DNA from 3 places in the Arthrobacter sp. zg-Y895 genome. Region 2 is predicted to be linked to each of the others. Evidence: riboswitches for the same ligand, from Rfam matches in the RefSeq annotation. Region 2 holds a riboswitch; each other region holds the start of a gene.
What was found. Region 2 has a riboswitch for S-adenosylmethionine ahead of LJ760_RS02770 (hypothetical protein). Riboswitches for the same ligand answer to the same signal wherever they lie in the genome.
Positions count from the first base shown of each region.

Region 1 (9,363 bases), 670 kb from region 2:
CTCGGAGTCGGTGTAACCGCCTTCGCGGTCCTCGTCCGTCTTGGCGCCTTCCGTGGCGGTGTACTTGCCTTCGTCCTCGTTGGGAGAGGACTGCTCGCGGATCAGTGCCTCTTCCTCGGCAAAGCGGATGTCGTTGCCCTGGTCGCCGACATCGCCGCGGTAGTTATCGTCGTTGGTGGAAACACCGCTGGGCTTCGGGTCCTTGAGCTGCTCTTGTTCGTTGGGGTACTCGCTCATGCCGGCACCTTCCTTCTTGTGGTGGTTGTCCAGTGCGCCAATACTGCGCGCGCCTTCCATCAGCATACTTATTGCCGGTCCCGGCGGAAACACCCGGTTAATCCTCGAGCATGTTCCGGGTTGCGGTCTCCGACGCGGAGAACCCCGTCACGGGGATGACCTGGCCGTCGAAGAAGCGGTCCACCACGCGGGGATCGATGTAGGACTTGCGGGCGATTGCCGGGGTGTTGCCCAGATGCTCCGCCACGTCGCGTGCGGTTGCTGCCACGGCCTTCTGCTTCGCCCGGTTGGTAGCGGCTGCCGGCGCCATCCGGGCCAGGGACATGGCCGCCACCACCGTGGCCTGCCAGGTGCGGAAGTCCTTGGCGCTGAATTCTCCGCCCGTGACCTCCCTCAGGAAGGCATTCAGCTGGGCGGCATCCACGCTGTGCCAGGCGCCGTCCGCGCCGAGGTAGGCCAGGGCCGTGTCCGCGTCCGGGCGGCGGAGCATCGGTTCGAGGGCCGCCGCGAGGTCGGCATCCTTGATGGAGGTGTGCCACTCCTGGCCGCTCTTGCCGGGGAAGTCGAAACGCACTTCGGTTCCGTCCAGCCGCACATGCTCGATCCGCAGGGTGGTGGTGCCGTAGGACCCGTTGGCGTCCGCATACCGGGCGCCGCCGACGCGCAGCGCGCCGGCGTCGACAATCCGCAGGGCTGCGGCCAGGGCGCGTTCCGAGCTGCAGCCCTCGGCGCGCAGGTGCTTGGTGATCAGGCGGCGGGCCGCCGGAAGGGACTGGGCGAACGCGAGGGCGCGGTCGAATTTCTCCCGGTCCTTCATTTCACGCCACTGCGGGTGGTAAATGTACTGCTTGCGTCCGGCGGCGTCGGTTCCCGTTGCCTGGATGTGGCCGTTGGCGTACGGGCTGATCCAGACATCCGTCCAGGCCGGCGGAATGGCCAGCGAGCGGATCCGCGCCACGACCGTGCGGTCGGTGATGACGTTTCCGCGGACATCCCGGTAACTGAATCCCTTGCCCCAGCGCCGGCGGGAGTAGCCGGGATGTTCGCAGTTGCTTCGCCGCAGTCGGCCCATGATGCGTCCCTTTCACCCGCCGCGGAACGGTTCGGCCGCAGCTTCCAGCCCTAGTATCCGTTCAGCAGGGACTCGAACCAAATGTCAGCGGCCCGAAATGCCTCGTCGCTGGTGTGCCGGGGTATCTCCGACTCGCGGTGGTCCGCCCGCGGATAGGACCCCAGGAAACGCAGTTCCGGGCTGATCCGGTGCAGGCCCTTCAACGCATCCGCCATCCGGGCATCGGCAACATGGCCGTCGGCGTCGATGCTGAAGAAATAATCACCGAGGAACATACCCGTGGGACGGGACTCGATCCGACTCAGGTTCACCCCGCGGGTGGAGAACTGCTCGAGGATTTCCATCAGGGCACCCGGATGGTCCTCCGGCAGGGGAACTACCAGGGTGGTCTTGTCGGAGCCGGTTGGTTCGGGAAGCAGGCCGGGCAGGCTGATCATGACGAACCTGGTGACGGCGTCGCGCACATCGCCGATGTCCTCCCCCAGGACTTCCAGCCCGAGCCGCTGCGCCACCAGCGGCGCGCAGATCGCGGCGTCGAAGGACGGATCGGCTTCGCTCAGTTCAACTGCTGCTGCGGCCGTTGAGGAAGCGGGCAGATATTCCGCCTCGGGAATATTTCCCGCAGCCCATTCCCGGCACTGCGCCCAGGCATGGGTGTGGGTGGAAACCGTGCGAATATCCGCCAGGGCCACCCCCGGGCGCGCCGCCAGGACAAAGGTGATGGGAACCAGGATTTCCCTCAGTATCCGCAGCGAGGCACCGGCGGAAAGCGCATCGAGGGTGGCACTGACGCCGCCCTCCACCGAGTTTTCAATCGGCACGACTGCAGCGGTGGCCTGCCCCGAGCGGACCATTTCCAGTGCGGAATTCACGCTGGGCGCCGGAATGCGGACGGCGTCCTGGGCGCCCGGGATGGTCAGCAGTGCAGCCTCCGTGAAGGTGCCCTCCGGGCCGAGGTAGGCATAAACCACGGTTTCCCCCAGCGGACCGCGGTGGTGCGGGGCGGCCTGGGTGTCGGCGGCATGCGTCATTTAACGGTCGGTTCCTGCCCGTTGTCGGACACCATGGGCTTCCCCGCCTCGAGCCAGGCACCCATCCCGCCGTTTACGTTGACGGCGGAGTAGCCGTTGGCTTCCAGCCACTGGGTGGCCCGGGCACTGCGGCCGCCGGTGCGGCAGATGACGGCAAGGTCCTGGTCCGGGTCCAGATCGTCAAGGGCCTCGGGCAGCCGGTCGAGCGGGATGTGGAGGGCGCCGTCAACGTGGCCGGCTTCCCACTCGTAGTCTTCCCGTACGTCGAGGATCTTCGCGCCCTCGGGAATGGTGTCTACGGTAACGCTCTGCATCTCACTCATTGCTGCCCTCACTGTCGTACGGAAATGTAGCCCCGCGCGCGGTTCCGGGCACGCCCGGGCCCGCCGTACGGTGCCGTTTTGTCCAGCCTATAGTGGGACGCGGTCCGAGAGAATAAACGCCCGGACGCCGCCCGCACCGAAAGGCACGCTATGCCCGCTCCCCACGAGATGACCGCCGTCGAACTCCGGGATGCCCTGGCCTCCGGCGGGCTCGGGGCGGAGGAAGCCACGGACCATTACCTGCGGCGCATCGAAGAGCTCAACCCGGGATTGGGGGCCTTCCTCACGCCGACGCCGGAACTCGCCGTCGCCGAGGCGAGGGCTGCGGATGCACACCGTGCCCGTGGCGGAGAACTGGGCCTGCTGCACGGAATGCCGCTGGCGCACAAGGACCTCACCGATGTGGCCGGCGTGCGCACCACCATGGGCAGCACGGCCCTGGACCCGTGGATAGCCCGGGAGGACGCGCCCCTGCCGGCCGTCCTTCGCCGGGCCGGGGCGATCAGCCTCGGCAAGACCCAGGTCCCCGAATTCGGGCTCAGCAGTTACAGCGAAAACCGGGTGGGTCCGCCGGCGCGGAACCCGCGCGATCAGCGGCTCAGCCCCGGGGGATCCTCCGGCGGCAGCGCGGCCGCAGTCGCCGCCGGGTTGGTCCCCTTTGCGCCGGGTACCGACGGCGGCGGCTCGGTGCGCATCCCTGCGGCGGCTACCGGACTGGTGGGCCTGAAGCCCAACCGCGGGCGGATCCCGGCCGGTTCGGGGCAGCAGGACCTGGGGCAATTCGTGGTGGCCGGCCCGCTGGCCCGGAACGCGGCGGATGCGGCACTGCTGCTGGATGCGATGGTGGACGAACCCAATTACCGTGCCACCAGCGCGGCCCCCGCCACCGGAAGCTTCCTCGAGGCCGCGCTGCGGGCCGAGGGCAGGTTCCGGATCGGGATCAGCACGCGCTCACCCTTTGAATCCAGATTGGAGATCCGGCTTGATCCCGAGGCGGTACAGGCGCTCGACGCCGGTATCGCGGCCCTGACCGGTGCCGGCCACGATCTGCTGGACACGGACCTGGTTTATGACGAACGGTATCCGGACGCATTCCAGGTGGTGTGGACGGCCGGGCTGGCCACCGCCGTTCTGGCACCGGGCGGGGAAGAACGGCTGACCGATCTGGCCGCCGTCATGCGTCAGCGCGCCCTTCGGCGCAGTGCCGCGGACCTGGTGGCCGCCGTCGACGTCCTCCGCGCCTTCGAGGCCGAAACCATCCGGCAGTACAGCGCCTACGACATGATCCTGACGCCTACCCTGGCAATGCCGCCACGGCCCCTCGGCTGGTACACCAGCGACGATGCCGGCGCCGGTGACCGGGCGGACGAGGATTACGCACGGCAGTGCCGGTACTCCCCCTTCACCTCCATGGTGAATGTCTGCGGGCTTCCCGCGATTACCCTGCCGGTGCTGGATACCGCGGACGGACTACCCATGGGGATCCAGCTGATCGGGCGGCCCGGTGCGGAAGCGGATCTGCTGGCCGTGGCGGCCCAGCTGGGGTACTGACCTAGAAGAGGCCTGCCAGCAGCCGGTCGGATTCCCGCTGTCCCTCGACATCGAAGGCACCGCCGGTAACGAGCAGCTCGTCCGCACCGGCGGAAGCCACCAGGTCCTCGAGCCTGCCGTGCACCTGTTCCACTGTTCCGTAGACAGAGGTCTCAAGGGTGGAGCGGACCAGGTCCTGCTGCCGTCCGGACAGTTCGGCGGCGCTGTGCGCTGCTGACAGGGCGGGGAACACCCCCTTGGTCCGGGAATCGGCCAGGGCATGCGCCTCGGGCAGCAGCAGTTCCCTTGCCTCTTCTTCACTGCCGGCCACGGCGACGTTGGCTGCCGCCAGCACGTAGGGCCGGGGAAAACGGTCCGAGGGGCGGAAGGCGGAGCGGTACCGTTCCAGCGCGCCTGTCTGCCCGGCACTGTTCTGCCGGAACAGCGCCGGGCCGCCGAGGACGACGCCCAGGCCGGCGCGTGCTGCTATTTCCACTCCTGCTCCGGTGGCAAGCACAAACACCGGCGTCCGTCCGCCGTCCTGCGGGCGGGCGGTGATCGGCGCGGTGCCGTCGAGATAGGCGAGCAGTTCCGCCAGCTGCGCTTCGAATTCCTCCGCTTCGGCCGGTCCGGCGCGCAGTGCCTTCCGCACCGCCGGAGTGAAACCGAGGGAACGGCCGAGGCCAAGATCAATCCGGCCGGGATACAGGGCCTGCAGCGTCGCCGCCTGCTCGGCCACGACCAGCGGCTGGTGGTTCGGCAGCATCACGCCGCCGGAGCCGATCCGGATGTTTTTGGTGCGTGCCGCCAGGGCGGCCATCAGGACGGCGGGGGCCGAGCCGGCAATTCCGGCCACGGCGTGGTGCTCGGCAACCCAAAAGCGCCGGTAACCCAGCCGGTCTGCCGATTCGGCACGTGCAAGCACTGCATTGAGCGCATCCGACTCGGGAAACCCTTCACGGGAGTTTGCACGGTCAAGGATCGAGACGGGAACGCTGAGGCTTGGCATACCCATGCCAACCCCCTGCCTGCTTAGGGAATTCCGCCGCAGCCGTGCAAATCCGCGCGTCATGCAGGCACGTAAGCATGTAACGCGGGCAAAATCATCCGTTTTTCATGTGACCTTCAACATACCTCAACGGAAAGCTGCCTAGTCTCCGGCGGTTTCTTTAAGTTCGGGCTGCTTGACCCCCGCGAGGGAGTGGGAATATTAACCTCGTGAGCCATACCCCCAGTACCTCAGGCGTACAAGAAGCGCGTAAAACCTTCTTCGGCCATCCCCGGATGTTGGCCAACCTCTTCAGCGTTGAGCTGTGGGAGCGATTCTCCTTCTACGGCATGCAGGGCATCCTGCTGTACTACATGTACTACAGCACCACCGACGGCGGCCTCGGCATCGACGAAGCCATTGCCGTCTCCCTGGTCGGCGCCTATGGCGGTGGCGTATACCTCTCCACCATCCTCGGTGCATGGCTGGCGGACCGCGTCTTCGGCGCAGAACGAGTGCTGTTCTACGCTGCCGCGCTGGTCATGCTGGGCCACATTTCCCTGGCCGTCCTGCCAGGCGCCGTCGGACTGGCCGCCGGCCTGATCCTGATCGCCCTGGGCTCCGGCGGTGTGAAGGCCAACGCGACATCGCTCGTCGGCACCCTGTACGACGAAAAGGACCAGCGCCGCGACGCCGGCTTCTCCATCTTCTACATGGGCATCAACATCGGTGCCCTGATCGGCCCGATCCTGACCGGCCTGGCCTGGACCGAATACGGATTCCACTACGGCTTCGGCCTGGCCGCCATCGGCATGGCCATCGGCCTGGTCCAGTACGGGTTGACCCGCAAGAACCTGCCCGAATCCGCCCACGAGGTAGCCAACCCGCTGCCGAAGCAGCAGTTCATGAAGGTCGGCCTCATCGCGGCTGCCGCACTGGTCGTCATCGTGCTGGCCGTTGTCTTCGAAGTGTTGACCGCCAAGAACCTCGCGGTGGTTATGGCGATCCTCGCCATCGTGGCCGCCGTCGCGTACTTCGTGATCATCCTCAGCAGCAAGAAGGTGAGCCAGGTGGAACGCCGCCGGGTGTACTCCTTCATGCCGCTGTTTATTGCCAGTGCTGCTTTCTGGGCCCTGTTCCAGCAGCAGTTCACGGTGGTCGCAATGTACGCGGATAGCTCGCTGAACCGCAGCATCTTCGGCTGGGAGATGCCGCCGAGCTGGGTGCAGTCCATCAACCCGGTCTTCATCATCATCTTCGCAGCCGTCTTCGCCGGCGTCTGGACCAAGATGGGCGACCGCCAGCCGTCCTCCCCGCTGAAGTTCGCCATGGGCCTGGCCGTTATGGGCCTCGCCTTCCTGGCCTTCATTCCGTTCTCCGGCGGCGCGCCGAACAGCACCCCGCTGCTGGCCATGGCCGGCATCCTGCTGCTGTTCACGTTTGCTGAACTGTTCCTGTCCCCGATCGGCCTGTCCGTGGCAACCAAGCTGGCCCCGGAAGTCTTCCGGACCCAGATGGTGGCACTGTTCTTCCTGTCGGTCTCCCTGGGCACCACCCTGGCGGGCTGGCTGGCACAGTTCTACGACCCGGCAACCGAAGTCAGCTACTTCACCTTCAGCGGCGTTACCGCGATCGTCCTGGGCATTGCCCTGGCTGCGGCTACCCCGGGCATCAAGAAGCTCATGGGCGGCGTGCGCTAGCAGGCAGGCACCAAGCGTTTCACTAAGGACGGCGGCACCGGAACACTCCGGTGCCGCCGTCCTTTTTGCCGTCCCGTTCCGTACTTGGCTGCATCCCTGCAGCATGGTTAGGATGGGTCCCAGCTTCAGGAGACACGGCCGCCAAGCTCCGACTTGGCCGTGCACCAACCCCATGCTTCACGGGTGGTTCGGATGACGAAGCGGCCTGCACCGCCTTTTGGGCATCCGGTGCGGGCAAGAGCACAGATTCCTAAAGGATCACTGCCATGCGCAAAAGCACTGACCGTATTTTGACCACCCACGCCGGTTCCCTCCCCCGGACCCCTGAACTGCTTGCCGCAAACGCGGCCCGTGAAACCGACCCCGCGGATACGGAAGGCTACGCCGAACTCCTGCAGGCCGCCGTCGCCGACCTCGTGCGGCGCCAGCGCCAGGCGGGCATCGACATCCCCAACGACGGCGAATACGGGCATGCGATGTCCGCGAACGTCGACTACGGGGCCTGGTGGTCCTATTCGTTTGCCCGGCTTGGCGGCCTGAGCGTTGCCGAAACGGGGATCTGGAACATGGAACCGCACCGCTCCGAGCCCGGCAACGTTGTCCTCACCAGTTTCGGGGACCGCCGCGACCGGCAGCGCTTCGCCGATGCCTACACCGACCCAACCTCCGGCATCACCACCGGGGCGCAGAAGGTCTTTCCCAAGGTCACGGGTCCGGTGGAATACACGGGGTACGACGCCGTGGCCAGCGACATTGCCAACCTCAAGTCCGGTTTGGCCGAGGCAGGTTTGTCCGAGGGTTTCCTCGCCTCGCTCTCGCCCGGCTCCTGTTCGCGGATTACCAACGAGTACTACGCGACGGAGGAGGAGTTCATCTACGCCTGCGCGGATGCCATGCGGGAGGAATACCTTGCCATCGTGGACGCCGGGCTGATCGTCCAGATCGATGATCCGTCGATTGCCGAGAACTGGGACCAGATCAACCCCGAGCCGTCGGTGGCGGACTACCTCAAGTTCACGCAGATCCGGGTCGAAGCCCTGAACTATGCCCTGCGCGGCCTGCCCGAGGAACAGGTCCGCTTCCACCTGTGCTGGGGTTCCTGGCACGGGCCGCACACTACGGACATCGAGTTCCGCCACCTGGTGGACACCCTGCTGCAGATTAACGCCGGAGGCTACAGCTTCGAGGCAGGCAACGTGCGGCATGAGCACGAATGGCGGGTCTGGGAAGATACCAAGCTGCCGGACGGGAAGGTCCTCATTCCCGGCGTGGTCTCCCATGCCACCAACGTGGTGGAACATCCGGAACTGGTGGCGGACCGGATTGAACGCTTCGCCCGGCTGGTGGGTCGCGAGAACGTCATTGCGTCCACCGACTGCGGGCTGGGCGGCCGGGTGCATCCCCAGATCGCGGCGGCCAAGCTGGAGACGCTCGGAGAAGGTGCCCGGCTGGCCAGCGCCCGGCTCTGGTAGGCAGGCACGCAGGGACTGAACAAGGAAAAGGGCCACTGACCGGTGCGAAGGTGCGGCGGGCGGAACCGGCATCCCGCCCGCCGCACCCTTGCCCGTCGCCTTAGCCGTCCAGTCCGGCGCTGACCAGCGCCAGCATGCCGCTTACTGCCGCCAGGGCACCGAGTGCACAGACGGAATTGAACGCGTCCGCTCCGGCCTGCCGCCGGTCCCGCCCGAAGAGGATCCCCGCCGCGGCCCAGGCCGCCGCGAAAGCCAAAGCCGGCAACGGTCCGCTGGCAAAACCCGCGGCGGTTTCCGCCCAGGCCGGCAGTGCGAACGCCGAGCGCTGCGTCCAGAAAAACCAGAACACCGGTGCGGCGCACAGGTAGAGCACGTTGAAGAAAACCATCATGGCCCGGGCGCCGCGGCGCAGGCCGTCGTGCGGCAATGCTCGCTGCGGCGGCACGGAACTACTCGAAGTGGCCATCAGCTTCCTTCCCCCGCCGCACCCGCGGCTTCGGCTAGAAGCATACGGCTGTCCCTGCGTTTCTACGTGTACGGCGCGTCTGACGCCGACTGCGTTTCTTTGGCATGCTTAGGGGTATGTCTAATCGTGCCGGCCAACGCGCCGAACCTTCCGACCTTGTAGATCTCACCGCGCTCTTGGACGCCTATTACGACGTCGTACCGGATCCGTCCAACGTTGCCCAGCGCGTGGCCTTCGGCACCTCCGGGCACCGCGGCTCCTCCCTCAACGGCGCCTTCAATGAGCAGCACATCGCCGCCATCACCCAGGCCATCGTGGAGTACCGCACATCCGCAGGCATCACCGGGCCGCTGTTCATGGGCAAGGACACGCACGCCCTGTCCGAACCGGCGCAGAACACCGCCCTGGAGGTCCTGGCCGCCAACGGCGTAAATGTGCAGATCGACGCACGAAACGGATTCACCCCCACCCCGGCCGTGAGCCATGCCATCCTGGTGCATAATTCCACGCGCACGGAACAGGCTGACGGCATTGTGGTCACCCC
Region 1 covers NZ_JAJFZY010000003.1:884,399-893,761, reverse strand. Annotated here, with positions in the region: gene LJ760_RS05970 (hypothetical protein) at 1-297, opposite strand, end outside; gene LJ760_RS05965 (DNA topoisomerase IB) at 335-1,309, opposite strand; gene pheA (prephenate dehydratase) at 1,360-2,340, opposite strand; gene LJ760_RS05955 (rhodanese-like domain-containing protein) at 2,337-2,663, opposite strand; gene LJ760_RS05950 (amidase) at 2,814-4,214, shown strand; gene LJ760_RS05945 (MsnO8 family LLM class oxidoreductase) at 4,216-5,208, opposite strand; gene LJ760_RS05940 (peptide MFS transporter) at 5,412-6,881, shown strand; SAM riboswitch class IV at 7,005-7,128, shown strand; gene LJ760_RS05935 (cobalamin-independent methionine synthase II family protein) at 7,148-8,353, shown strand; gene LJ760_RS05930 (hypothetical protein) at 8,454-8,819, opposite strand; gene pgm (phosphoglucomutase (alpha-D-glucose-1,6-bisphosphate-dependent)) at 8,936-9,363, shown strand, end outside.
Region 1: another riboswitch for S-adenosylmethionine. It lies ahead of LJ760_RS05935 (cobalamin-independent methionine synthase II family protein); the one in region 2 lies ahead of LJ760_RS02770 (hypothetical protein).

Region 2 (9,363 bases):
ATGGGGTTGGCGGAATCGGCAGCGATCGCCGTCGCCGTGGCCATCCCCGAATCCGGGGTGGTGGGACTGCCCGAGGAAGACGGCGGGATTGACGGCGCTGCGGCAGGCAAGGTGCTCGAATCCGATCTTTCGACGGCGTCGGCAGTGGTAATCGGTCCCGGCCTGGACGACGCCGAGCAGGCCGCAGCGCTCCTGCAGTCAGTGGTTCCTCTGCTCGGGAAAAAGACGCAGGTGGTACTGGACGCCTTTGCCCTGGGAGTGCTGCCCGGGCTGCCGGAACTTTACGACACCCTGGCCGGCAGGCTGGTCCTGACCCCGAACGGTGCAGAAATCCTGCGTCTCCTCGAGGACGAGGATGCCGACGAAGACTCTCTGGACCTGCCGAAAGCCTCGCTGGAGGTGGCACGGAAATACTCCGCGGTGGTCAGCGCGCACAACGTCATTACCGCGCCTGACGGAAGGAGCTGGGAAGTGCCGGCCGGGAACTCGGGCCTGGGTACTTCCGGGTCCGGGGATGTCCTTGCCGGTGCGGTGGGAGGGTTCCTGGCCCGCGGTGCGACGCCGGAACAGGCAGCGTGCTGGGGCACCTATCTGCACGCGGTGAGCGGGGACCGGCTCTCCGCCTCGCGGGGACCGCTCAGCTTCCTGGCACGGGAACTGCTCGAGGCCATGCCGCCGGTGATCGCGGAGTTGAGCTAGCGAGGGCTGTATCCCGGCGGAACGGCCCATATCCTGAGGTAATGACAGCGAACGAATACCGGACCGGCCCTCCGGGGCGACCTGCGGCCCAAATTCCGTGGCTTTCCTACCGTTTCACCCGCCGTGACGCCGTGGCAGCAGGTTTCTACGTGTTGTTCCTGCTGGTCCTGAGCTTTGCGCCCGGACTCGTCATGCCTGTCCTGGTGCTGCTGGTTCCGGATCCGGTTGCAGCTGCCTACGTCCTGAACCTGGCGTTTTACGGGGTTGCCGGCCTCTTGGCTTTCCTCGCGGCCAGGCCCTACGTGGTGCGCGAAGCCAAGATCCTGGCCACTCGGCCGGTGCTGTCCCTGTCCCTGATTCCTGTCGGCGTCATCGCCATGCTTATTGTCACCATGATCGGGGCGTTGCTGAGCGGGCAGGTCGAAACGGCGGTGAACCAGGAAGCCGTGGAGGGATTTGTGGGGTCCGTTTCGCCGTGGCTGGTGGTGCCGCTGCTGGTGGTGCTGGCGCCCTTTGTCGAGGAGTACATTTTCCGGCACCTGCTGATCGGCAAGCTCAGCCGCTACTGGAATCTCTGGGGTTGCTGCATCCTGTCGGTCCTGTTGTTCGCCTCCATCCACATTGTGGGCAAGGAATCCCTGTCCCTCCCGGTGCTGATGCCCTACCTGGCGATGGGAGCCACCCTTGTGGGCATCTACGTCTGGGCCGGAAACAACTTCATGCTTTCCTACGGTGTGCACGCCGCCAAAAACCTGCTGGGTGTCATCCTCATCTACAGCGTGCCGCCGGAGCTGCTGCAGCAGTAGCTGCCGTCTGCCTTCTGGACAGCTAACGCCGGGGTCCGTGGCTGGCCTCGTAGCGGAGGGCACGCACCCCGACGTTCCCCTGCGACCGGTTTCCTCCGCGTAGCTTGCTCTGCCCCGGTATCCGTTGGGATCCCGGGGCGTAGCAGAACGGCTAGGAGCCGGCCTTTTCGATCCGCTCAGTTTCCGGGGCCCGAACCAGGGAGCCGTTGCATGGAACCACCTGCTCCGGCCGGGCCAAGTAGAAAAAAGAACTCCGGGCATCCGAATCGAATCCGCCGGGCACCATCAGTGTGGAATAGCGCTGGCACCACTGCGGGGTGTCGACGGCGGCCGCGAGCGCAGTGGCGACGGCCGGAACGTTGTGGAACCACATCAGGTGCTGGGTTCCGTCGGACACCAGATAGATGAGGTCCAGCTGCGGATCGGCCGTGACTTCGACGTCCGACCACTGCTCCCAGCCCTCGAGGCGGCGGCGATGGATCCAATGGATGTTGTGCCCCGGGGCGAAGCCGCTGCAGTTGCTGAGACCGGATTTGCTGACACTGGAAATGCTCACAGTGGGTTCCTTTGCAGGTTGTCCTTGCCTGCGACGTATGACGCAGGCCGCTTCGTCATCCGAACCACCCGCCGAACAGTGGGGTTGGTGTGGGGCCAGTCGGAGCTTTTGTGCCCGGTAAACCGGGCGAAGGCCACATCTCGTGAAGCTGAAACTACTGTAGCTGAGGCCACTGACATTTCGACAGAGGACCGTTTCCGGGTGTGCGGTTGTGCGCGTTCCGGTGGGTGCGTCGGGCGGTGCGATGGGGGTACGTTCCCGGTGGGTGCGCCGGGCGGACCGGAACGGCGGCAACGAAAATCCCTGCTCGCAGAGCTCGCAAGGATTATTAAAGCCGCCTAACCCGGCCCGTCCGGAGCCTGCGTTCCGCACCTCACCTGCCATCAACCCCGGGAGACCGCTGGACGAACATCCTCACGCTCGCCGCCGCAGGAGCTGGGGTCAGAACCCGCCACCGGAGACACGGGGGCCACATCCCGCCACCGGAGACACTGAGGAGCTGGGGCCCATGCGCCGCCGGAAGGTGACACCACACGCCGCCGCCGGAGGGGCTGGAGGAAGGCGGCTTTAATATTTCCCGCGAGCTCTGCGAGCGGGGAATTTCGTTGCCGCCGTTCCAGCCCCGCAGGGGGCGGACGCAGGGGACGAACTCTAGGGGGACCGCCCGCAGGGGGGCGAACTCTAGGGGGACCGCCCGCAGGGGGGGGGCGAACTCTAGGGGGACCGCCCGCAGGGGGGGCGAACTCTAGGGGGACCGCCCGCAGGGGGGGGCGAACTCTAGGGGGACCGCCCGCAGGGGGCGGGTCCGGCCCCAGGGACGAGACTTACCGCCAGCCGGCCCCCGGGGCCACAAGCTTGACGATGCTCTCCAGCAGATGTGCATTGTACTCCACGCCCAGCTGGTTCGGCACGGTCACCAGGACGGTATCGGCCTCCTGCACCGCGGCGTCCGCGGCCAGCTCTGCGGCAATGACGTCCGGTTCCCCGATGTAGCTCTTCCCGAACCGGGCCAAGCCGCCGTCGAGGTGGCCCACCTGGTCCCGGCCTTCGGCCTGCGCCCGCAGCCCGAAGTAGTGCCGGTCCTGCCCGGTCACCAGCGGAATGATGCTGCGGCTGACGGACACCCGCGGGGTGCCCTGGTGTCCGGCGTCGGCCCAGGCCTTCCGGTACACCGCGATCTGCTCGGCCTGCAGCTGGTCGAACGGCACCCCGGTGTCCTCGGTCAGGAGCGTGGAGCTCATCAGGTTCATGCCCTGCTCGCCGGTCCACTTGGCGGTGGCCCGGGTCCCGGACCCCCACCAGATCCGCTCCGGCAGTCCGGGGGACAGCGGGTCAATGGCCATGGCTCCGGTGCTGCCGGTCATGGCCGGATCAGCCTGCGCCACCCCGGCGCCGGCAATGGCGGCACGGAACACTTCGGTGTGCTGCCGGGCCATTTCCGCGTCGGAGGAATCCGGGCCGGGAACGTAGCCGAAGGACTCATAACCGCGCAGGGCAGGCTCGGGGGATCCCCGGCTGATGCCGAGCTGCAGCCTGCCGCCGCTGATCAGGTCCGCCACTGCGGCGTCTTCTGCCATCGCCAGCGGATTCATGTAGCGCATGTCGATCACGCCCGTGCCCAGCTCGATCCGGCTGGTCCGTGCCGCCATGGCGGAGAGCATGGGGAAGGGGGCGGAGAACTGCGGGGCGAAGTGGTGCACCCGCATGTACGCGCCGTCGACGCCGATTTCCTCGGCGGCGACCGTCAGTTCAATCTGCTGCAGTATTGCGTCCTGCGCACTGGGAGTCATCGATCCCACGGCATTCCGGTAATGTCCGAAGGACAGGAATCCTATTTTCTTCATACAAGCTCCAGCGCCGGAAACGCCGGCAGTATTCCCGGTCACCTGCGCCGAACCAGTGAAAGGAAACAGCCCCAGTGCACATCACCATGGTCCCGGGCTATCAGGGCTCACCACCGGAGCAGTGGCAGAGCCGCTGGGAGGCGGAGCTGCCGGACGTCACCCGCATCGCGCCGTCGTCGTGGGATGAACCCGAGCTGGAGGACTGGATGGCGGCGCTGGACCGGGCCGCCGGCGCGCAGAACGGTCAGACGGTCCTGGTGGCACACAGCCTGGGCTGCCTGGCGGCGGTGGAATGGCTGCTGCGCAACCCCGACGGCGCCCACGGGGTGTTCCTGGTCAGCCCGCCCGATCCCGTTGCCGCTTCGTTTCCGCAGGCCGCAGGAACGTTCCGGTCTCCGCGGATGCAGGAACTGCCCGTGCCCGGCCTGCTGATTGCCAGCGAGAGCGATCCGTACTGTGCGCTGCCGGCCGCGCAAAGCATCGCCGCGGCCTGGAAGGTGCCCGTTATTGATGCCGGCGAGCTGGCCCACATCAACGAAAAGAGCGGGGTGGGCTACTGGGAGCAGGGCCGCGACCTGCTCACGGCCTTCACAGCAGGGCTGGGGGAACCGGCCGCAATCGGATAAGAATGGGCACATGGACCTTCCAGTGATGCCCCCGGTTGCCCCGATGCTGGCCAAATCCGTCAGCGCCCTGCCCCGCGGGGACTACTTGTACGAACCCAAATGGGACGGATTCCGGTCCATCATTTTCCGGGACGGCGACGACGTCGAGATCGGCTCCCGGAACGAGAAGCCAATGACGCGGTACTTCCCTGAAATCGTCGAAGCCCTCAAAGCGAACCTGCCCGAGAGGTGCGTGCTGGACGGCGAGATCGTCATGGTGGCTCCGGACGGCAAACGGCTGGACTTCGAACTGCTGCAGCAGCGGATTCATCCCGCCGCCAGCCGGGTGAAACTGCTCGCGGAGGAAACCCCCGCCCGATTTGTGGCCTTCGACCTGCTGGCCCTGGGCGACGTCGACTACCGGGACCGGCCGTTCTCCGAACGCCGGGAGGCCCTGGTCCAGGCGCTGAAAACGGCACAGGCACCGGTGTCCGTCACCGCCGCCACCGACGACGCCGACCAGGCGCAGGACTGGTTCGGCCGTTTTGAAGGTGCCGGCCTGGACGGCGTGGTGGCCAAACCGCTGGACGGCCCGTACGCGCCGAACAAGCGCACGATGGCCAAGCTCAAGCACGAACGCACTGCGGACTGTGTGCTCGCCGGCTACCGGGTGCACAAATCCGGCCCCGATCTGATCGGCTCCCTGCTGCTGGGGCTCTACAACGACGACGGCGTGTTGGTGAACGTGGGCGCAGCAAGTTCCTTCCCGATGGACCGCCGCCGGGAACTGTTCGAGGAACTCCAGCCGCTGGTCGCCGTCGAGGACGGACACCCCTGGGCCGAGGGGGAGCAGGAGAAGGGCACGCGCACCCCGCGCAACTCCGAGGGCAGCCGCTGGAGCGGGAAAAAGGACTTCTCTTTCGTACCGCTGCGCCCGGAACGGGTAGTGGAGGTGCGCTACGACCACATGGAGGGGGAGCGGTTCCGCCATGTGGCCCAGTTTTCCCGCTGGCGGCAGGACCGGACGCCCGAATCCTGCACCTATGAGCAGCTGGAGGAGCCGGTGAAGTTCGATCTGGCGGAGGTGCTCGGGAGCTAGCGGAAACTGTCCGGCGGGGCTAGGCAGGGAAGCACATCGATGCCTAGCATTTTTTGTCAGCATCTCCGGTCCGCTGGACCGGCGGCCGCGGACACCCGCCCACAAGGAGCCGAAGATGATCCAGGCAGCCGACCTCGAAACCCTGCGCAGCGTTGTCCATGGTCCGCTGAACAGTCCAGGGGAGCCCGGGTACGCCGTAGACACCGCCGGCTTCAACCCCTCGTTGATCCAGCATCCCGATGCCGTGCTCGGTGCAGCCGACGTCGAGGATGTACAGAACGCCGTCCGCTGGGCCGCTGAGCGGGGCATCCCCGTCGGGATGCAGGCAACCGGCCACGGTGCTGCCGCCGCCATGGACGAGGGCCTGCTGATCAACACGTCCCGGCTGCAGGACCTGGCGGTGGACTCCGACGCAGGCACGGTCACCGTGGGTGCCGGCGTCAGCTGGCGCTCGGTGCTGGAGAAGACCGTGCTGCTCGGGCTTACGGGCCCGCACGGCTCCTCCGGAACGGTGGGAGTGGTGGGCTACGCGTCCGGCGGGGGGCTGCCGCTGATGGGCCGGGCGCTGGGATTCGCCAGCGACCACGTGCAGGCCATAGATGTTGTGACCCCCGACGGCAGCCTGAGGCACCTCGAAGCAGGCAGCGCCGAGGACGCCGGGTTGTTCGCGGCACTGCGCGGCGGCAAGGGCAACTTCGGCGTCATCACGGCCATGACGCTCGGGTTGACCCCGTTCCGGGAATTTTACGGCGGCGGCATCATGTACCCGGAAGATGCCGGCCCGGAGGCCCTGGCCGCCTTCCGTGCCTGGACACCCCAGCTGCCGACAAATGTTTCAGCGTCCCTGGCCTTCCTGCACCTGCCGGATGCCCCTTTCCTGCCCGAGGAACTGCGCGGTACCGCGCCGGTGCACCTGCGGTTCGCGGTGTTCGGCAGCCGGGAAGAGGGCGACACGCTGCTGGAACCCATGCGGCATGTCTCCGCGCCCTTCATGGATACGGCCGGACCGATGGACTACGGGGCAGTGGGCAGCATCCACATGGATCCGGACGAACCGGTGCCCGCCCTGGACCGCGGGACCCTGCTGGCCGAGCTGCCCGATGAACTGGCGGCCGGAGTGCTGGGCCAGGTGGGGCCGGGTTCGTATACTCCGCTGATGATGACGGAAATCCGGTTGATGGGCGGATCACTGGCTCTGGATCCTCCGTTCGAGGATGCGGTGTCAGGCCGGGAGGCAGCCTTCAACCTCTACTCCGTGGGACTCAACGTCCCGCCGGCTGCGGACGCCACAGCAGCCGCCCTCGATCGGCTCGACGTCGTCGTCGGCCCCTACGCTGCCGGCGCGCTGGTCAACCTCAGCGGACCGGCACGCACGGAGGCAGGCGCCCGGCCTGCGTGGGATCCGGAGGTTTTCGGGCGGCTGCAGGCGGCCAAGGCCGCCTACGATCCGCAGAACCTCTTCCGGTTCGGCCACGCGGTTCCGCTGCCGGTCTCCTGACGGCGGCCCGGACGGGAGGTTCTGGGCCGGGAGGTGCCGCCCGGCGGCATCCGCGTCTAGCGCCGTCCGCGGCAGCCGACCCCGAACTCGCTGCCCGCGTCCTCGAGGATGGCCGCGGTGTAGCCCTCCCGGTATCCCGTCTCCGTGGGATGCAGGTTGTACGGGCTTAGGAGATCGAAGATGATCCAGGAATCCGTGGACCCTACGCCGTGCCCGGCGAACTCATCCACCACGTCCACGAACACCCCGTTGTCCGGAACCTGTTCCGCGATGACCGTGTTCAAGGCATCGGTACCCCGTGTAAAGAGGGCCTGCGCCTCGGTACTGAGCGGTCCGGGGGTTCCGGGCTCAAACAGGTACGGATACCCCGTCACCACCAGGGTTGCCCTTGGAGCCAGTTCAGCGATCCGGGCAAACTCCGCTGCCAGCTGTGGTGCCAGGACGGTCTGTGCGTAAGCGGCAGCTTGATCGATGGCAGGGGCGCAGGTGGCCGGCAGCTGTGCCCCGGCGCAGGCGGCTACCACCGAAGCGAACCGGACGTCATCGCCGCCGATGGTCACGGTGACGGTGTCCGTCTTTCGATTCAGCAGGCCCCGGGCAGCGGCGTCGTCGATCTGCTCGGGAAGGTCCACCGGAGCGTCGGGCGGGGTTGTGAGAGCAGTGGCGCCCGAACAGGTGACATTACCGTCCAGCTCTACCCGGTCCAGGGCGTCCAGAAGCACGGGGTAGCCCTGTGCCGTCCGGCCGCAGGTGTCCAGTACGGGGCCGCCGCCGAAGCCGGAGGCATAGGAGTCACCGAACGCCACGTAGTCGACACTGCCGTGCCCCCGACCGTGCCCGCCGCCGTGCCCACCCCCATGCCCGTGTCCGCCGCCGTACCCGTGCCCGCCGCCGTGCCCACCCCCATGCCCGTGTCCGCCGCCGTACCCGTGCCCGCCGCGGTGCTCAACCGTATGCCCGCCGCGGGAATCGGGCCCGTGGGCACCGCCGGCGCTGGCCGGGGCAGCACCTCCGGCCAGGAGGGCAGTGGTAGTCACTGCCAGGACAGCCAGACGTCGGGACAGCAGCGGTTTGGGGCTCATCTCGTGCTCCTTAGCGGGGGTGCTGCAAACGTTCGAGGGCACGAGTCTGGCGCAGGGGAGGGACCCGCGGCAACCAGAGGTACACCATGTCGGCACGGCAGCAGTATTTAAAGTCCAACGGGTGTGGGAAGGGCCGCTTTCGGCTAGGGTGTCGATATACCGACCGCATGGTCAGTAATCCCGCGGCAGTGACGCCTGCAGGAGGACGGCTGCGGTTTCTTCCCGTTTCGAAAGGCAGCGAAATGACGGCCACCGCCATCGACGTCGAAACCGTTCCCAGCTACGTTCGGGGGTCCTGGTGGACACCGGATCCCGCAGGAGTCCGCGGAACCGAAGTGCACGATGCCAGCACCGGCGAGCTGCTGGCGCTGGTCAGCAGCGAGGGTCTGGACACCGCCGCCGTCGTCGACTATGCCCGAACCGTAGGGCAGGCCGAACTGGGGAAGTCCACCTTCCACCAGCGGGCCCTGCTGCTCAAGGAACTCGCAGTGCACCTCAATGCGCAGCGCGATGAGCTGTACGCCGTGTCCGCCCGCAGCGGCGCCACCCGGACCGATTCCCTGGTGGACATTGACGGCGGGATCGGTGTCCTGTTTGCCTACGGTTCCAAGGGCCGCCGCGAACTGCCGAACTCCAGCGTGATCATTGACGGCGGCGTGGAACAGCTCGCCAAGGACGGCTCGTTCCTGGGTGAGCACATCTACACCCGGATCCCGGGCGTCGCCGTGCAGATCAACGCCTTCAACTTTCCGGTCTGGGGCATGCTGGAAAAACTGGCCCCGGCGTTCCTCGCCGGGGTGCCGAGCATCGTCAAGCCCGCCAGCCCCACCGGGTACATCACGGCAGCGGCCGTGCGGATGATCGTGGACTCGGGCATCCTTCCCGCCGGATCCCTGCAGCTGATTTCCGGTTCCGCGCGGGACCTCCCGGACCACCTCGATTACCGGGACATGGTCTCCTTCACCGGCTCGGCCTCCACCGCCGAACGCCTGCGTGCCCATCCGCAGATCGCCGTAGGAGGTGTCCGTTTCACGGCGGAAACGGATTCGTTGAACGCGGCGATCCTGGGTCCGGACGCCGTTCCCGGTACCCCCGAGTTTGACGCCTTCATCCGCTCCCTGGTCACCGAGATCACGGCCAAGGCCGGCCAGAAATGCACCGCAATCCGCCGGGC
Region 2 covers NZ_JAJFZY010000003.1:217,317-226,679, reverse strand. Annotated here, with positions in the region: gene LJ760_RS02780 (NAD(P)H-hydrate dehydratase) at 1-699, shown strand, start outside; gene LJ760_RS02775 (CPBP family intramembrane glutamic endopeptidase) at 741-1,505, shown strand; gene LJ760_RS02770 (hypothetical protein) at 1,657-2,061, opposite strand; SAM riboswitch class IV at 2,077-2,209, opposite strand; gene LJ760_RS02765 (LLM class flavin-dependent oxidoreductase) at 2,886-3,905, opposite strand; gene LJ760_RS02760 (RBBP9/YdeN family alpha/beta hydrolase) at 3,980-4,531, shown strand; gene LJ760_RS02755 (ATP-dependent DNA ligase) at 4,542-5,609, shown strand; gene LJ760_RS02750 (FAD-binding oxidoreductase) at 5,725-7,107, shown strand; gene LJ760_RS02745 (SGNH/GDSL hydrolase family protein) at 7,164-8,189, opposite strand; gene paaZ (phenylacetic acid degradation bifunctional protein PaaZ) at 8,432-9,363, shown strand, end outside.

Region 3 (9,363 bases), on a different contig from region 2:
ACCGTCAGGGTCTGGGAGAGCACGAAGTAGCCGCCGATCATGCCGGCCAGCACGTAGTAGCGCGGGAACCGCCGTTCCCGCAGCGAGGGAATCAGCTGTCCGGCGCCGGCCCGGCCGCGGGGCAGGGCCAGGCTGATGCCGATCATGACCACCAGCCCCACCAGGAAGCTGACCAGGGCGGCGGCCAGGCCGTCGTCGAGCCGTTCCCCCAGGGCGCCGTTGACGCGGGCCTGGGACGGGATGGCAACCCCGGCGAGCAGGGACAGGGGCAGACCGATCAGCGGGGACATCCGCACAGCATTTGGCACCCGACTACCCTACAACCGTCAACGGCTCGGACCGGCCAGCGGAAGCAGCGGCGGGAAAGTCGGGCAGAATGGAGGCATGAGTTCCTCCGATGCCCAAGACCTTCCCATCCGCGACGAAATGATCCGCCTGGGCCAGCTGCTCAAGCTCGCCAACCTGGCCGAGGACGGCATCCAGGCCAAACAGCTGATCGAAGACGGAATGGTCAAGGTCAACGGCGACATTGAAGAGCGCCGCGGCCGCCAGCTGCACGCCGGCGACCTCGTCTCCGTCAACGGCGAAACGGTGCGGGTTACCCGCGAGGGCTAGTTCGCCCGGGTGTTGGCGCGCAGCACCGTATGCACCAGGAACTCCTTCACATGGCCCAGCTCCTGCATGTTGATGCCGTGGCCCATGTTCGAATAGAGGATCTTGGTCAGTGCGGTGTGGGCATTGAGCCACGCGTGCGTGTATTCGATCCGCGGCGCGTCGATGACCGGGTCGGCCTGGTCGCGTCCCCAGAAGAACTGCATGCCGCCCGGCTGCAGTTCGTCGTCGTGGAAGAACGGGTTGTCCTGCGAAGGGACCACAAAACCGGAGAGTCCGACGACGGCGGCGAAGTCCTGCGGCCGGTGCCGCATCAGGGTGGTGGCCACGGCCATCCCCATCGAAAAGCCCAAGAGGCTGACGCTGGTGTGATTGTCCCGAACGGTGTCGAGCCATGCGGCGACGTCCGCTACCGAATCAACCACTGCGTCCACTGAGTAATCGGCGTCGCTCATCAGCGGGAACCAGGTGTAGCCCGGCCCGGAGGCCTGCGGTGCCCGGACCGAAGCGATGGTGAAGTCAGAGGGCAGGTAATCGGCCAGCCCCATCAGGTCCTCTTCATTGGCCAGGTAACCGTGGAACAGCACCAGCAGCGGGGTGCCGGCCCGTTCGGCTTCGGGTTTGGACCAGAGGACAACAGGATTCCACGCGGATTTCGTCATGCATTTATTCTGGCATGCCGGTATTTACAACCTACGGTCGCGTAGCCAAGGGTCGGTTTGCAAGTATTGACCGGTGAGTACAAATTCCTTGCCCGAAGCCGTTTCCGCCCCCGATTCCCGGCAGGCGCAGCAGCCGCTGCACCTCTGGTCCCGGTTCGTGGCCATGGGCGATTCCTTCACCGAGGGCATCGGCGATCCCAATCCGGACAGTCCGGGCGGCAACCGCGGCTGGGCGGACCGGGTGGCGGAGGAACTGGCTTCGGGGCAGCCCGACTTTTCCTACGCGAACCTCGCCATCCGGGGACGGCTGCTGAACCAGATCATTGACGAGCAGCTGGAGCCGGCCCTCGCCTTGAAGCCGGACCTGGTCACCATCTGCGCAGGCGGCAACGACGTGATCCGTCCCGGCGGCGATCCGGACCGGCTGGCCGAACGCATGGACGGCGCCGTGGCCCGGCTGCGCGGATCAGGTGCCGGGGTGGTCCTGTTTACCGGCCCTGATCTCGGGAGCACTCCTGTGCTGGGCGGTGTCCGGGGCCGGGCGGCGATCTACAACGAAAACCTGCGGACCGTAGCCAAGCGGCACGGCGCCGTCATTGCCGACATGTGGGCGCTGCGCGAGTTGAATGATCCGCAGATGTGGGCTCCGGACCGCCTGCATTTCTCCCCGCTGGGACACCACACCATTGCCGCGATGGTGCTGGATACCCTGCAGGTGCCGCATTCACTGCAGCCCCTGGAGACCAAACCGCTGCCTGCAAAAAACTGGCGGACGGCGCGCTCCGAGGACATGGTCTGGGCCCGCGAGTTCCTGTTCCCGTGGGTGGTCCGCCGGGTGCGGCACCAGTCCTCGGGTGACGGGATCTCCGCCAAGCGTCCCGAGGCCGGACCGATGTTCGGGCAGCGGATGCCGCAGGGATCAGCTGACTAGACCTGCTTTCAGGAGCCGCCCGCCTGCTGTGCCTGGTCGGTCTTTTCGGCCTGCTCAATGAGGTTCGCCAGGTGGAAGGCCCACCCTTCCCGGTGGGCTGCGGAGAGTTCGGCACCCACTCCGGCGTCGAGCGCTGCAAAGCCGCTCTCGGTCACTGCCACCCCCGTGGCATCTATTTCGTCGGTCAGTTCGAAACTGACCACTGTGTGGGCACCCCATTCGGGTGCGGTCCAGCGGAAGGAAAGCAGCCGGCCGGGGGCGACGGCCAGGACCGTACCGGTGGCTGTGTGCTCCACTCCGTCCTCGCTCCACCGCTCTTTCAGGGGCGCTCCGGGATGCGCAGCGAAGTCCATGTCCGGCCACCAGGCCGCCCGGTTATCAACGAGCACGTGCCAGAGAACCTCCGGGGTGCACTGCGCCCGGCCGGAAAGCGAGATCCGATCTGCCATGGGGAATGTTCTCCCATGAATTGCCGCGGCGGGCAAGGGGTAGGCCCCTGTTGTCCGCCGAACGGGGTTGGTATAACTGCGGATATCCCTGCAGTTCCTCTAAAAAGAGGTGGCCCGCCATGCCCGCTGCACCCGATCGTTTCCCTGCCGGTTCCCCCTGCTGGGCGGATCTGGCCTCCTCCGATCCTGCCCGGGCCCGGGAGTTCTATGCCGGACTGCTCGGCTGGGACGCTGTGGACCTGGGCAGGGAATCCGGACATTACCTCCACTTCCGGCACAACGGGGACGTGGTGGCCGGCATGATGCAGAACTCGCCGGAGAACACGTTCCCGGATTTCTGGACCGTGTACCTTGCCTCCGACGACGCCGGCGCCACAGCCGATTCCGCTGCCGCCGCCGGAGGGCAGGTGATGCTGGACCCGGCGCGTGCCCTGGACCAGGGCACGGTGGCAGTGGTTGGCGACCCCACCGGAGCGGCCATCGGTGTCTGGCAGCCGGATACCCACCGGGGATTCGCGCGGATCGATGAGACCCGGGCACCGGTCTGGTACGAGCTCATGACCAATGACTATCCGGCGGCCCTGGCGTTTTACCGGAACGTGTTCGGCTGGGAAACAGAGGTCCTGTCAGACACCGACGAGTTCCGCTACTCCACGCTGCAAAGCAACGGCCGTCCGGTGGCCGGGGTGATGGATGCCGCCGCTGAACTCCCGGAGGACGTCCCCTCCCACTGGGAGATCTACTTCGGCCATGCGGACATCGACGCCGCGGCCGAGCAGGCGGAGCAGCTGGGCGGATCGGTGTTGAGCGTGCCGGAGGATTCCGACTTCGGCCGGATGGTCCAGCTGGCCGACCCCACCGGAGCAGCGTTTTGGCTGATGGAGGCCCCGGACGCCTAAGCGTCCTACCCGAACACCTCCCGCTTCAAGGCACCGGAAATCTCCCGGACGCTGGTCAGGAAACCGTCATGCCCGATGGGTGCCCGAATGAGATGGACCTGCGTTCCCCGGGGCAGGGCCGCTGCCAGATCCGCCGACTGCTGGGGAAAGTAGAGCCGGTCCGATTCCACCGCGGCAATGAAGAAGTCCGCCGTCGTGCCTGCGAGCGCCGCGCGCAGGCTTCCCCGGCCCCGGGCGACGTCGTGGCTGACCAGGGCTTCGGTGAGCGCCAGATAGCTGTTGGCATCGAACCGGTCGGCCAGTTTCCGGGCCTGGTGGTCCAGGTAGCTCTCCACGGAGTACCGGCCCCTTCCGGCCGCGTAGGCGGCGCCGAAAGGGTCCTCGGACGCCTGGGAACTGCGTCCGAACCGGTATTCCAGTTCCGGTTCGGACCGGTAGGTGATGTGCGCAATCCGGCGGGCCAGGCCGAGGCCGGCCAGCGGAGGCGTGCCGTTGTAATAGTCGCCTCCGTTGAAATCCGGATCCAGCCGGATAGCGGCCAGCTGCGCCTGGGCAAACGCGATCTGCTCGGCCGTGCTGGCTGCGGTGGCTGCGATCACCCCGCAGTGCCGCACCCGGTCCGGTTCGGTCACCGCCCATTCCAGCGCCCGCGCTCCCCCGAGCGAACCGCCCAGCACGGCATGCCACCGTGCAATTCCCAGCCGGTCCGCCAGCCGCGCCTCCGCCCGGACCGAATCCCGGACGGTGACGAACGGAAACCTTGAGCCCCACGGCAATCCGTCCGGGTCAGCCGAGGCAGGTCCCGTGGAGCCGTAGCAACCGCCCAGCATGTTGACCGAGACCACGAAGTACCGGCGAGTGTCCACAGTCCGGCCCGGGCCCACCAGCTCCTCCCACCAGCCCGGTTCGGTGCTGCTCCCGCGGGCTACGTGGGTGCTGCCGGTCAGCGCATGCGGAACCAGCACGGCGTTGCCGGCGTCCGGGTCCAGCTGCCCCCACGTCTCGTAGGCCAGGACGACGTCGGGCAGGTACCCTCCGGTTTCCAGCTCCAGTCCGCCGATGGAGGCGTACTGCAGCACCCCATCCTGATTGGAGGGGTGCTGCAGCGGGGGCACCGTCAGCGGCTCGTGCCGGGGTGCCGGGTGCCGTGACACGGGCGCTATGCTCCCTTGGCGGCCCGGAACCCTGCGTCAAGGTCCGCGAGGATGTCGTCGATGTGCTCGATGCCGACCGAGAGGCGCACCAGTCCGGGGCTGACCCCTGCGGCGAGCTGTGCTTCGGCACCCAGTTGGCTGTGGGTGGTCGACGCCGGGTGGATCACCAGGGAACGGACGTCTCCGACATTGGCCACGTGTGAGTGCAGCTCCAGTCCGTCCACAAAGCGCTTGCCGGCGTCGATGCCGCCCTCGATCTCGAAGGAGACAATGGCGCCGGTGCCGCGCGGCCCGTATTTGCGGCCACGCTCAAACCACGGACTGGACTCGAGGCCCGCGTACGCAACCGACACGACGTCGTCGTGGCCTTCCAGCCAGTTCGCTACGGCGACGGCGTTGGCTACGTGCCGCTCCAGCCGCAGGCTCAGCGTTTCCAGTCCCTGGGCAATCAGGAACGCGTTGAACGGCGACACGGCGGACCCGAGGTCCCGCAGCAGCTGCACCCGCGCCTTCAGGATGAAAGCCAGGTTCGCCCCGAGGGCCCCGTTGACGCCGAGGTCCCGGGCGTAAACGAGCCCGTTGTAGCTTTCGTCCGGGGTATTGAACCCGGGGAACTTCTCCGGATCCGCGGCGAAGTCGAAGTTGCCCGAATCGACGATGACGCCGGCAATGGCCGTCCCGTGCCCGCCGAGGTACTTCGTGGCCGAGTGGACCACTATGTCGGCTCCCCATTCGATCGGACGGATCAGGTACGGCGTCGACAGCGTGTTGTCCACGATCAGCGGCACGCCCGCCTCGTGGGCCACGGCGCTGATGCCCTCCAGGTCCAGGACATCCTGGCGGGGATTGGAGACCACCTCGCCGAAGAAGGCCTTGGTATTGGGCCGGACGGCATCGCGCCAGTGGTCCAGGTTGTCCGGGTCCTGCACGAAGGTGGTTTCGATGCCGAACCGCTTCAGGGTGTGCTTCAGCAGGTTGTAGGTCCCGCCGTAGAGGCTGGGGCTGGCGACCACATGGTCACCGGCCTGCGCCAGGTTCAGCAGCGCGAAGGTTTCGGCCGCCTGCCCGGACGCCAGCAGCAGGGCGCCGACGCCGCCCTCAAGGGAGGCAATCCGGTTTTCCACCGCTTCCTGGGTAGGGTTGCCGATCCGGGTGTAGATCGGTTCCAGTTCGGCCAGGGCAAACCGGTTCGCAGCGGCCTCTGCACTCGGAAAAACGAAGGATGTCGTCTGGTAGATCGGCAGGGCACGAGCGCCGGTGACGGCGTCGGGCTCCTGGCCTACATGGATCTGGCGGGTTTCAAATGACCAGTCTGCACTCATGATGCTCCTTCAAACCAGGGGCCGCACAACGCCGCCGGGGTGCATCCGGGTACGCCGGATGTCCGGTGGGGTCGTGGGACCCGCGCTTGCCGGACGCCCGTTTGGCGTACGGCCAGGTCTTCACCCGGGGCACCCCACCGCGGTTGGAGGGTTGCCGGCCAGCAAGCCGGGGCTATCTGCTGGCACTCATGACCTGCACCTATGGAAACCGATATGCCGCCGTCGCGCAACCTCTGTGACGCACCGTGAAATGCCGGAGCCTTTTGGCTGTAATCCGGTACTGCGTCGGGGAACATTCCGCACTTAGGCTTCCCTTGGTCGAGACGGGTATCACAACGTGTCACAATGGGCCGCATGCGCTTGGACCATGTTTCTTATGCCTGTGAACCTGACGGTCTTTTGGCCACTACCGAGAGGATTGCTGCTGCTCTCGGCGCCGATTTCGTGAAGGGTGGCGTCCACCCCCGATTCGGTACCCGCAATATGATCCTGCCCCTGGCCAACAACCAGTACGTCGAGGTGGTGGAGGTCCTGAACCACCCGGCGTCGGACAAGGCGCCGTTCGGCCAGGCCGTGCGCCAGCGCTCCGAATGCGGCGGCGGCTGGATGGGCTGGTGTGTTGCCGTTGATGACCTCTCGCCCTTCGAGGAACGTCTCGGCCGGCAGTCCGTCCCGGGCAACCGCAAGTTCCCCGACGGGCAGGAGCTGACCTGGCGGCAGATCGGCATCAACGGCTTGATTGCCGATCCGCAGGTGCCCTACCTGCTCCGCTGGGACGACGGCACAGCGGAGCTGCACCCCTCCAACGCCATTCCGGGAATGCCCGGTTCGGTGAAGCTGAAGTCCCTGACCATTGCCGGGTCCGCCGCACGCGTCACCGACTGGCTGGGCCATCCCGTGGAGAAGCCGCTGGAGAACGTGGATGTCACGTGGATTGCCCCGGCCGGCACACCGGGCATCATGTCCGTCACCTTCGACACCGCGAACGGTCCTGTCGAGATCTAGCACTGGGTTTCTGCTGCTTCTGCTGCCGTTTTGGGGTTTTCCTGCCGGTTCGGGAAATCCCTGCGCTGCGCCGTGGCAGGAATTTCCCAAACCGGCAGGCTTTTCCCGAAATGTGCCCGCACGGTGCCCCCCCCTGCGGTATGTCCGGTTCCCTGCGGTCTGTCCCCGCACTGAGTCCGAACCCCTGCGGTCTGTCCCTGCGCTGTGTCCGGATCCCTGCGGTATGTCCGGATTCCTGCACCGCGCGGCGCAGGAATCGTCACAAACCGCAGGGATCGCGACAAACCGCAGGGCATTGCCACGCCGATGGGGCTCCACAAACCGCAGGCATCGCGACAAACCGCGGGGCTTCGCCAGACCGAGGCGCCCGAGGGTTTTCCACAATAGGGGGGCATACCCTCGCGGGTCCGCTGTTACCCATCCATCTTTGAGCCCATGGATCCGGAGCTCATTTTCACAGCCGATGCGGAGGCCCACGGTGCTTACCGCCGTGCCTTAGCCTCGAGCTGCCGGTCCGGTCAGCTGATCCGCGTCCGTCATGGTGCCTACATGAAGGCGGATGAGTGGCAGCATCTTTCTCCCTGGGAACAGCAACGGGTGCGGATCCGGGCGGCCGTGGAACAGGGACACGGTCAGCGCATCCTTATCCAGCAATCTGCTGCCGTCATGTGGGGGCTGCCCGTCATTGGACACTCTGCTGAGGTTCTGCTGTTGGCCGTACCTCCCACTCATGGCCAGCGCCGTGGTGGGCTCCGCTGGGTGGAGCGTCAGCTGTTGGAACCGGTCACCACCTTGGATGAGGTGGCCCTGACGTCCCGGGCGCAGACCGTCCTGGACATGGCTGCCTATCTCCCTTTCGAGCACGCAGTTCCGGCCATGGACCACGTGCTACGGCCGGATACCGTTCGTGGTTTGCCTCCCCTGGCAAAGGACCGCCTGCGGGAAACAGCCGGGAACCTGCCCGGTCAGGTTAAGCAGCTCCGAGCTCAGCGGGTTGTCGACTTCGCCGATCCACATTCCGAATCGGCGGGTGAGTCCTACTCCCGGGCAGTGATTCACCGGCACCGTTTCCTTCCGCCGGAACTCCAGCAACAGTTCAACACGTCCGCGGGCCGCTTCCGGGTCGACTTTTATTGGCGCGAGCAGAGGCTCGTTGGGGAATTCGACGGCGCAGTGAAATACGGTCGGGGCGATGCAGCCCTTGCCCCTTCGTGGGACACGCTGCGTCAGGAGAAACGGCGCGAAGATGCCCTCCGCGCAACGGGGGTCAGTTTTATACGCTGGTCCTGGGACGACATCTCAAGAGAGCCCCAGCACCCTGAGTCCTTGGTACAGCGCTTGCTCCGCGCTGGTCTCCCCCGCTCCCGACGCCACTGATTCCCTCCGGATTGTCCGAATCCCTGCGGTTTGTGGCAATCCCTGCGCCGCGCGGCGCAGGGAATCGGACAATCTGCAGGGATCCGGACAAAACGAGGCAAACCCGCAGCAAGACGGGTCAGCCCCCGGCAGCCCGGCGAAGCCCCGCATTGATCCCCCGCACCAGCTCGGCGTCGAGCTTTACCACCCGGCGGTCATAGGTAAGCAGCCCGTTGACCTCGTCCTCGACGTCGGTGAGCTGGGTGTAGACCGTGGCGGCCAGCCCGCCGGCGACCGCAGGTTCAATCTGCCGCCGGTGCAGCCGCTCGTAGGCGCGGGCCAGGGCACTCCGGGACCGGAACCGCCGGTAACCGAACTCCTTGTTGTTGAAGGTGTGCCCGGGGATCCGCAGGCTGTACCCGCCGTATTCGGACAGCACCACTGCACGGCCGCCGGCCAGCCAGCCCTTCCGCAGCCGAAAGGGCACAAAGTAGACGTGCACGCTTTTGAGGTCTCCCCCGCCCTGGTCATGCCAGCCGCTGGCGTGGTCGATGGTCCGGGTCGGGTCCAGGCTTCGCAGCAGTTCGGCGACGGCATTGGCATCGAACTGGCCCCATCCTTCATTGAACGGCACCCACACCGCGATGGACGGGCTGTTGCCCAGCAGCTCCACCGTGCCGTGCAGTTCGGCCAGGAACTGTTCCCTGCCCTGCTCGTCGGCACGCCCGAAGGCCGCGTAGTCGCCGTCGGCCCGGTGCGCCGCACCCACCGCGGGGGCAGTGACAACGGAGTGTTTATAGGTCGTGCCGCCGTTGACCAGGTCCTGCCAGACGAGGATGCCCAGCCGGTCTGCGTGGTAATACCAGCGCAGGGGCTCGATCTTGATGTGCTTGCGCAGCATGTTGAAGCCCAGGTCCTTCGCCGCACGGATGTCGGAGGCCAGGGCCTCGTCCGACGGCGCGGTGTACAGCCC
Region 3 covers NZ_JAJFZY010000013.1:27,585-36,947, reverse strand. Annotated here, with positions in the region: gene LJ760_RS16510 (DMT family transporter) at 1-308, opposite strand, end outside; gene LJ760_RS16505 (RNA-binding S4 domain-containing protein) at 385-615, shown strand; gene LJ760_RS16500 (alpha/beta hydrolase) at 612-1,274, opposite strand; gene LJ760_RS16495 (SGNH/GDSL hydrolase family protein) at 1,363-2,205, shown strand; gene LJ760_RS16490 (SRPBCC domain-containing protein) at 2,214-2,654, opposite strand; gene LJ760_RS16485 (VOC family protein) at 2,774-3,553, shown strand; gene metX (homoserine O-acetyltransferase MetX) at 3,559-4,674, opposite strand; gene LJ760_RS16475 (bifunctional o-acetylhomoserine/o-acetylserine sulfhydrylase) at 4,713-6,029, opposite strand; SAM riboswitch class IV at 6,107-6,223, opposite strand; gene LJ760_RS16470 (VOC family protein) at 6,384-7,034, shown strand; gene LJ760_RS16465 (endonuclease domain-containing protein) at 7,584-8,411, shown strand; gene LJ760_RS16460 (glycoside hydrolase family 2 protein) at 8,530-9,363, opposite strand, start outside.
Region 3: another riboswitch for S-adenosylmethionine. It lies ahead of LJ760_RS16475 (bifunctional o-acetylhomoserine/o-acetylserine sulfhydrylase); the one in region 2 lies ahead of LJ760_RS02770 (hypothetical protein).